DNA from 3 places in the Clostridium sp. BJN0013 genome. Region 2 is predicted to be linked to each of the others. Evidence: riboswitches for the same ligand, from Rfam matches in the RefSeq annotation. Region 2 holds a riboswitch; each other region holds the start of a gene.
The links. Region 2 has a riboswitch for thiamine pyrophosphate ahead of thiT (energy-coupled thiamine transporter ThiT). Riboswitches for the same ligand answer to the same signal wherever they lie in the genome.
Positions count from the first base shown of each region.

Region 1: it holds a riboswitch for thiamine pyrophosphate, as region 2 does, so the genes downstream of both, thiC (phosphomethylpyrimidine synthase ThiC) here and thiT (energy-coupled thiamine transporter ThiT) in region 2, are expected to answer to the same signal.
Region 3: it holds a riboswitch for thiamine pyrophosphate, as region 2 does, so the genes downstream of both, thiD (bifunctional hydroxymethylpyrimidine kinase/phosphomethylpyrimidine kinase) here and thiT (energy-coupled thiamine transporter ThiT) in region 2, are expected to answer to the same signal.

Region 1 covers NZ_CP162495.1:1,797,217-1,800,500, forward strand. Annotated here, with positions in the region: gene AB3K27_RS09355 (sugar phosphate nucleotidyltransferase) at 1-461, shown strand, start outside; gene AB3K27_RS09360 (hypothetical protein) at 691-939, shown strand; TPP riboswitch at 1,013-1,122, shown strand; gene thiC (phosphomethylpyrimidine synthase ThiC) at 1,248-2,561, shown strand; glycine riboswitch at 2,784-2,872, shown strand; gene gcvT (glycine cleavage system aminomethyltransferase GcvT) at 2,999-3,284, shown strand, end outside.
Region 2 covers NZ_CP162495.1:1,604,991-1,608,274, reverse strand. Annotated here, with positions in the region: gene AB3K27_RS08145 (Ger(x)C family spore germination protein) at 1-856, opposite strand, end outside; gene AB3K27_RS08140 (lactate utilization protein) at 992-1,633, opposite strand; TPP riboswitch at 1,737-1,836, shown strand; gene thiT (energy-coupled thiamine transporter ThiT) at 1,899-2,531, shown strand; gene AB3K27_RS08130 (amino acid permease) at 2,641-3,284, opposite strand, start outside.
Region 3 covers NZ_CP162495.1:979,266-982,549, forward strand. Annotated here, with positions in the region: gene AB3K27_RS05230 (DEAD/DEAH box helicase family protein) at 1-1,202, shown strand, start outside; tRNA gene AB3K27_RS05235 (tRNA-Leu) at 1,392-1,478, opposite strand; gene AB3K27_RS05240 (hypothetical protein) at 1,562-1,708, shown strand; TPP riboswitch at 1,780-1,881, shown strand; gene thiD (bifunctional hydroxymethylpyrimidine kinase/phosphomethylpyrimidine kinase) at 2,008-2,808, shown strand; gene thiM (hydroxyethylthiazole kinase) at 2,869-3,284, shown strand, end outside.

The DNA.
Region 1 (3,284 bases), 190 kb from region 2:
GTAAATTTATAAGAACTAAGACTGCCCATAAAGTTATACTGGAAACCTACTTGAAAAATACAACAGGTATAAGTAAAAGGGATATGGTAAATGCATATCTTATGACATTAGATGCAGTAAGTGTATGTGCCATGATTATTAATTTTATGGCAAACTGCAACAGAACTCTTTCTCAGATAACCTCTGTTATACCCAAATATTATACTATGAAAAAGGAAATAAAGTGTCCCTGGAATATGAAAGGGAGATTGATGAGAAATTTAATAGAAGAAAATACTTCAAAATCCATAGATCTGATTGAAGGGGTAAAACTTAATTTTGAAGATGGATGGACATTGGTAATGCCAGATGCAGATGAACCTTTATGTAAGGTTTATACAGAGTGCAGTGATTATAAAAAACTCAATAAACTTACAGATGATATTTTAAATAAAATTACTACTATAACTAATCAATGTTGAAATAATGAATTAAAAGTTAAGATATAAGTTGATTTTTAATTTACTCTTAACTCTTAATTGTTTATCCGAACACGGTAATTAGCTAACACCCCTGACTTCTTCAAAGTGGGGGATAAGTACTGCTATGCGCCTGGATAAGTTCTTCTAAGGTTCAGGTGGAGAAAAGCATTATTTATGAGTAAACTCTACCTGAACCTAAGAAAAACTTGATATAAGGGGGATTTAGAATATGAATGCAAATAGAAAATACATAGAGGTGGAAGAAATATATTTAAAGTTAAGGGGAATTTTAAAAAGATGCAGAGAAGAAAATAAAAGAACCTTTGAAGATTTATCCGGTATTTCTGGATTCAAAGAAGAGGAATTAAAAAATATAGAAGAAGGTATAGATAAAGATATAATACATTTTTTAATATATGCCAGAATATTAGGTATTAACATAAATTTAACTTATAGGGAAAGTTGTAAGCCTGTTTGAAATTATTGTCCAACCTATTTTCAATTTTACTTGATTGAAGATAGCTTTTGTGATAGTATATAAAAAAGTTAAATAATATATAGAGGGGGGCTGGTGTTTCCGGCTGAGATTAAGAAAGTTAATTCTTTGACCCTAAACCTGATCTGGGTAATGCCAGCGTAGGAAGTTGTTTGTGTAAATATATTGGTAATTAAAGCATAAGTCTACGGATTTATGCTTTTTGTTTTTATAGGCTTTTATTAAATTCATTATACAAATGACATGACTCATCGGTGTATAAAGAATTAACAATAAAAGGAGGATGAAGTATGAATTTTACTACTCAAATGGATGCTGCTAAAAAGGGAATTATAACAAAGGAAATGAAAGTGGTATCTCAAAAAGAAGATATGGATGTAGAAATTTTAAGGAAGCTTGTATCTGAAGGTAAAATAGTAATACCTGCAAATAGGAATCACAAATCTTTAGATGCCCAGGGTGTTGGTCAGGGATTAAAAACTAAAATAAATGTTAACCTAGGCATATCAAAAGATTGTGCCAATATGGATATGGAACTTGAAAAGGTTAAAACGGCAGTTGATATGAAAGCAGAAGCTATAATGGATTTAAGTTCTTATGGGAAAACTGAAAAATTTAGAAAGAAAATTGTAGAGATATGTTCGGCTATGATAGGTACTGTACCTATATATGATGCTGTAGGGTTTTATGATAAGGAATTAAGTGATATATCATCGGAAGAATTTTTAGCTGTAGTAGAAAAACACGCCCAGGATGGAGTGGATTTTATGACTATACATGCAGGAATCAACAGGGAAACTGTAAAAGTATTTAAGAGAAATAAAAGACTTACTAATATAGTTTCAAGAGGGGGATCTCTTTTATATGCATGGATGGAACTAAACAATAAAGAAAATCCATTTTATGAATACTACGATAAAGTTTTAGATATATTTGCAAAATACGATGTTACCATAAGTCTCGGAGATGCCTGTCGTCCAGGAAGCATCAATGATTCTACAGATGCCAGTCAGATAAAGGAACTTATAACTCTTGGAGAGCTTACCAAAAGAGCATGGGAAAAGAATGTGCAAGTTATAGTCGAAGGACCAGGACATATGCCTTTAAATGAAATAGCTTCTAATATGCAGCTGGAAAAAAAATTGTGTCATGGTGCGCCTTTTTATGTACTTGGACCTTTAGTTACAGATATTGCACCGGGATATGATCATATAACAAGTGCTATTGGTGGAGCGATAGCAGCTGCAAACGGTGCAGATTTTCTGTGTTATGTTACTCCAGCAGAGCATTTAAGGCTTCCAAGTGTTGAGGATATGAAAGAAGGAATTATAGCTTCTAAAATAGCAGCACATGCTGCAGATATAAGCAATAATATAAAAGGTGCAAAAGATTGGGACTATAAAATGAGCAAGGCAAGACGGGAGCTTGACTGGGATAAGATGTTTAAATTGGCAATTGATCCGGAAAAGGCAATAAGATACAGAAAAGAATCTACCCCGGAACATGAAGATACTTGTACTATGTGTGGAAAAATGTGTGCTGTAAGAAATATGAACAAAGTAATGGAGGGGAAAAATATAAATATTTTAAGAGAAGAAGATTAAAGGTATTTTGAAATATACAGTATAATTGTAAAAAATATATATTATGTATAGATATTGCAAAAGGTTAAAAATTATATGAATTTCATAATAATTTTATATATTAATTTTTTTATTGTAAATAATAAGGAATAAAATTTAAGAAATTGATATGGAATTTTAGTATTTTATTGACACTATAAAGGGGCTATGCTAATATTTTATTAATAAAAATATAATACTCGGATGATGGATTTAGGAGAGACTGCCGGAATATGGCAGCACCGAAGGGGAAGCTGCAGTAAACTCTCAGGTAAAAGGACTGGATTTTGACGAAACTCTGGAAAGTAGCAATAAGCAATACACCGAAGAAGCTAAAATCTTTCAGGTATAAAGACAGAGCGCATAAATAAATAGGTTGTTTATTTATGTGCTTTTTTTATTGAAAAGGGGATGGAGCAATGGAAAAAAAGACACCACTTTATGAAAAACATCTAAAGTATAAAGGAAAAATGGTTCCTTTTGCAGGCTATCTGCTTCCGGTTCAATATGAAGAGGGAGTAATAAGAGAGCACATGGCAGTACGAAAGGCCTGTGGCGTATTTGATGTATCCCATATGGGAGAAGTTACTTGCAGAGGTGAAGATGCATTAAAAAATCTTAATTATCTGCTTACCAATAATTTTGAAGGAATGTATCATGGTCAGGCAAGATATAGTCCCATGTGCAATGAAGAAGGCGGTGTAG
Region 2 (3,284 bases):
TGCTATACAATTCATTGGACATCATATTTCCTTCTATATCTAAATATATTACAAATTTATACTTACCATTTTCTTTATAACATTTAACTTTTCTTTTTGAATATGCATAACAATTTATATAATGCTTTAAATCTTTTTGTAATGTCAATATACCTTTAACTCTACTTTCCTTTAAAATATTAATTATTCTTGTTTCATTCATATCTGCTTTTCCCACCATAACATCCCGTTTGAATATGGCAAGCCCTGTAGTTTCTATGCCATTATTCTTTAACTCTATATAGGGTAATAGTACATTTCTTCCCTCCGCATCCACTCTAACTATTAAATCCATAGCAGTATACTGCATAGAAAAAAAATTATATTCACGCAGATTCTTTATCATTCCCTCAATATATTCTGCAGCATTAGAGTACTCTTTAGTCTTATATTTGAATATGTCTTCAGCTTTCCCTTTACACACTGCACATAATGCCCTGTCATTTGTAGCTTGATTCTTTACCCATATATCTAAAAAATTTTTTATGCCAAACATTGCAGTTTCTTCACCAAATAAAAATACTCTATTAAGCCCCAAACTGGATTTTTTCCCTTCTTTTAATTGTCTATTTTGAATTGTCTGTCCCAGATTTCCATTGCTTCCAATAATGGTAGTACTCATCACTTGATTTACATTCTCAAAGGAATATACCAAAAGTGGTATGCTATAAAATACATTGTCAGAATTTCTTTCTATATCCGCTCCTACCCCTACTGGTATTTCCATATTTTCCACCAGCATTCCACTTGTACCTAAAAAACATATAATAAATATTACTACTACAATAATATGCAAAAAAATCTTGAATTTATTCATAACTATCACCTTTTAATATCGTATTTATATTTATAATTCCCTAAAGTTATTGAAATATTTATTTACTTTCCTAGATAAAAATACCGTAAAATTCAAATATATGAATAATACGGTATTTCTATATGATTGATAAATTTAATATCCTAAATTTTCATCAATTATAAATACATAAATCCTGGAATCATCAAGTTGATTTCTTATTAAGGTATACTCGTTACATATTCTGCTTTTACTATTGCACTCCATACAGCGTCCGGTGCTAACACAGGGTGTATTACAATTAAGCCTTCTGGCATTAGCAGGGGCAGATACACTTTTATTTCTCTCTATAGCTTCTTCTAAATTTCTTACAATTTTATTTACACCACAGACTACAATAACTTTATCAGGACCAAAAAGCATAGCTGCAACTCTATTACCTGTACCATCTACATTAAACAGTTCTCCTTCTTCAGTTAAGGCATTAACGCTGGTAAAAAATGCGTCTGCAAAAAAAGTTTCTCTGTGTATCCGCTTTTTTTGCTCCGGAGTCACTCCTTCTGCCGCCCTATCTAAAAACTTATATCTTCCACTTCTCAAATATTCCAAAACACCTGACTGCTGCAATGTAACAGACCCTCCGCAACTTACCACAGAATCTTTTTTGACTAGCTGTTCTATTTTACTGAAAAATTCTTGCCTATCCTTCACATAAAATCCATTCATGTTATTCCTTTTTAAGGCTTTAATAGTCCTCTCTATTTTTTTATCATTTACCCAGGAAATATTTGTATCCATGATAGCCACCTCCAAAATTCATTTTAAATTATAATCTCTACATCAACCTACATAATTGAAATATTATACATTATATACTATAATGATTATATAATAATTAAATACTTAATGCTAGGGGTGCCTTGTAGGCTGAGAAACACCAGTTGTTAACCCTTCTACCTGATCTGGATAACACCAGCGTAGGGAAGCGGATTTTTAAAAAAACAAGTCGTATTCCTATGGAATGCGACTTTTTTAGCACCTTAGCTGAGTAAGGAGGTTTTTTATGTCTTTAATAAAAAATATTACAGAGATCTCATCTCACCCAACTTCTATTTTTGCATTAATTGCTGTTATTATTTTTATCCTATTCTGGGCGAAAGTTAAAAATGTTAAATTCACTACACAGCTTATAACTCATATAGGTATAGCACTGGCACTGGCCACCATACTTAAAATATTTAGAATATATCATCTGCCTCAAGGTGGAAGTATAACCTTAGGAAGTATGGTACCTATACTTCTCATGGCTTTACTTTATGGCCCGGAAGTTGGTTTCATTACTGGATTTTTATATGGAATTATAACCTTAATATTAGATCCATACATACTTCATCCTGTACAAGTTATATTTGATTATCCTCTACCATTTATGGCTTTAGGTATAGCTGGATATTTTAGAAACAGAAAAATTATAGGTACATTGCTGGCACTTTTAGGAAGATTTATATGTCATTTTATATCTGGAGTAATCTTCTTTGGAAGCTTTGCCCCAAAAGGAATGTCCCCCGCAATTTATTCTCTTACCTTAAATGGTATATTTATGGCTATTGAAGGTGTAATATGTATTTCAATAATAATATTACTTCCTGTAAAACATTTAGAAACAATTATAAATAAAAAAATAATATCTAATTGAACTGGCAAGGCTAATAGCCGTGATGCTACTAGCCTTGAAATTAAATTTTGAATTTCTGGACTTTATAGTTTCTGCATTATCACTAGAGCTTTGAGCAAGATGAAATACTTCACTTATCATATTTTTTCCCCTTCCTTTTCGGGAAAACTTTTTTCCTCTCAACTAATTCTTTAGAAAACTCCATAAAAAAATTAGCTTTACGTTCTTTTGCATCAAATCTACTATCTAATCTGACATATTTTTTAATTCTTACATAATACTTCACACCTATGTATACTACTGAATAAAAGACAATAATTACTATACCTGCTATGAGACCTGATGCCTGGCCTGGGATAAAAGGCATGCTTAAAATAATAGCAATAAGACTTATGGCAGTAATCCATGAAATGTAGCTATGTTGCTTCTCTTCTATAATGTACATATGCTTTTTACGCAATCGAATTTGTGAAGCTACAATCATTATATATGTAAAAAGTAATGAAAATCCTCCACAGCTTACTAAAAACAAATACACTCTGGGAAATAAAAGTCCCATCATTAGCCCCAAGAACATAGCTGCACCAGAAAACATCATACCTCTGTAGGGAATATTTGTGTTATCCTTTAACCACCCGGGAGCGTAAACTTCATCTGCAAGAGAACGGATCATTCTTCCTATCCCAAACATAGCTGCCAGCATTGTAGAAAGTATTGCTATAACCATTACTATATTTATCACATTTCCAGCCCAGTTCATTCCCCATCTATTAA
Region 3 (3,284 bases), 630 kb from region 2:
TTTTAGTGGATGAATGTCATCACGTTTCAGCCTTTAGCTTTGAACAAATACTAAAAAATACATGGGCAAAATATGTTTATGGATTAACTGCAACTCCAATAAGGAAGGATGGTCATCATCCTATAATATTTATGCAGTGTGGTCCTATTAGATACAAGGTCGATGCACGAAAGCAGGCTGAAAAACAACCTTTTGAACATTATGTTATTCCGAGATTTACTTCTTTTAGAAAACCTGTTTGTCAAAATGAAAAGGAATGGACAATAGCAGAAATATATTCTGAAATAAGTACTAGTCAGATTAGAAATGAATTAATTATTAGTGATGTTATAAGTTGTGTAAAAGAGGGCCGAAATCCCATAGTTTTAACTGAAAGAACAGCACATGTCGAAATACTTGCTAATGCTTTAGAAAAAAAACTACCTAATGTTATTGTACTTACTGGAAGAATGTCAGTTAAAGAAAAGAAAACTGAATTAGAGAAACTTTCAAGTATAGCAAAACAAAGTAGCTTTGTAATAGTAGCTACAGGTAAATTTGTAGGAGAAGGCTTTGATGAACCGAGACTAGATACTCTATTTCTTGCAATGCCTATAGCATGGAAAGGAACGCTGCAGCAATATGCTGGTAGACTTCACAGAATATATGATAATAAAAATGAAGTTCAAATTTATGATTATGTTGATGTACATATTGGTGTATTAGAAAGAATGTATGAAAAAAGGTTAAAGGGATATGCTTCAATAGGATATTCCGCTAAAAGTGAGAGTAAACCATTTGAAACAATAAATTTGATTTATAACAATAATAATTTTTTAACTGTATTTAGTAATGATGTTTTTTCAACTAAACATGAAATTATTATAGTTAGTCCTTTTATAAGCAAAAGAAGACTGTCGCAAATGTTAAAACTTTTGATGATTGCAATAAAAAATGGAAATAGGGTCAAGGTAGTTACTCGTCCAGAAACAGATTTTAAAGAAAAAGATAAAGGTGCTTTAATGGAAATGTATAAATTTATAAGGATGTCTGGAATAGATATTATTTTTAAAACAAATATATATCAGAAATTTGCAATATTTGATCAGAAAATTGTATGGTACGGCAGTATTAATCTTTTAAGTTATGGAAGTGCAGAGGAAAGTATTATGAGGTTAGAAAGCATAAACATTGCAAATGAGTTATTAGGTAGTATAGAATAAAAAATATTTATCTCAAGGATAAATTAACTTATAAATAAAAACTAGGAGGTTTAAAAAAAAATCTGATTGATGGTAATATTGATCACATTTTTTGAGAATGAGTTATAGTAAAAATAAGTTAGGGAATATAGAGATGAAAAAGGCTCTTTAGATGAGTAATCTGAAGAGTCTTTTTCCGTCAATATGACCTGGTGCCGAAGGCGGGACTTGAACCCGCATGCTGTTGCCAGCGACGGATTTTGAGTCCGTTGCGTCTGCCAATTCCACCACTTCGGCATGATATAAACCAGTTTGATTTACTTTTAATGTCTATTAATTCCTGTAGTTAACATATAAAATAATAACAGGTGCTAAAGTATTTGTCAACTAGAATTTCAAAACTTAGCAGAAAATCTTTTATAGTAGTTTTAGGTTTAGAATATAAATGTGTAAAAATATTAGTAAGAGTTTTGTGTGAAATGTTTTCAGATGAAATAGATAAAAGTAAAATACTAATAGAAGGGTGAGTGTGAAAAATTTGTATATAAAATTTAGGTTGCAAATTTTTATTACTGTAGTAAAATAAAAGTAAAATATAATAGTTTTGTGGGGGTGCTTGTAAAAGCTGAGAAGAAGTATTTCTAACCCTTTGAACCTGATCCAGGTAAAGCTGGCGTAGGGAAACAATATTATATAGTCTTATAGGCTTTTTAAGTGTATGTTTTTCTGCATACACTTTTTATTTTTATTCGAAGGGTGGAATCAGATAATACTCCCAGCTTCTTCAAAATGGGGGATGAGTAATTTATAAATGGAGGTGTTTTTGATGAAAAAGGTATTAACAATTGCAGGCTCTGACAGTTCGGGAGGAGCTGGTATACAGGCAGACTTAAAAACTATGAGTGCTCTTGGGGTATATGGCATGAGTGTAATTACTGCTGTTACAGCACAAAATACAATGGGAGTACAAGCTGTTATGGATGTAAGTCCTGAAATAGTAGAGTCTCAAATAAGAGCTGTATTTGATGATATAGAAGTAGATGCGGTAAAAATTGGCATGGTCTCAAATAGCGATACTATATTTGTAATACAAAAACTTCTGGCAGAATATAAGGCTAAAAATATAGTATTGGATCCTGTAATGATATCGAAAAGCGGATATTTTCTTTTAAGACCAGAAGCCAAGCAAGCTATAAAAGATATGGTAAAAATTGCAGATGTTATAACTCCCAATATTCCAGAAGCAGAAGTACTTACTGGATTAAAAATAGAAAGTAGAGAAGATATGGAAAGGGCAGCTTTTAAAATAAAAAAATTAGGAGCAAAAAGTGTACTTGTAAAAGGAGGACACAGGTGTAATGATGCAGATGACATTTTACTTTATGATGGCGGCATATTAAATTTACAGGGACATAAAATAAATACCCAAAATACCCATGGTACAGGATGTACTTTGTCTTCTGCCATAGCATCTTATCTTGCTAAAGGTTACAGCATTGATAAGTGTATGCTCCTCTCGAAAGAGTATATAACCAAAGCTATAGAAAATTCATTTAATTTAGGTAGAGGAGTTGGTCCTGTAGGGCATCTTATTGAAATTTATAGAAAAGCCGGTATAGATTTTTAAGATTAAAATAGCATTGATTGATACTTGATTTTTGGCTAGATTTATAAGAGGAGGAAAAAAATGAATGATTTAAGATTGAATAGAGTTTCAGAGGTATTGAAAGAAGTTAGAAGAAATGTGCCTCTTGTGCACTGCATTACTAACTATGTAACCATAAATGATTGTGCTAATATTTTGTTATCCTATGGTGCTTCACCTGCCATGTGCGAAGCCTATGATGAAGTTTTTGATTTTGTTAAAATATCGTCTGCTTTATATATAAATATAGGAACTTTTACTAGAGAACAGGAATCTTCTGCAATTTTGGCAGCTATGTCTGCAAAAATACATAATATTCCGGTAGTATTAGATCCGGTGGCTTGTGCTACCATACCAAAGAAGATTCAGTTTATAGATAAACTATTCAAAGTTGGAAGAGTTGATGTGATAAAAGGAAATATAGGAGAAATTAAATTTTTAGCAGGAGAAACTTCAAA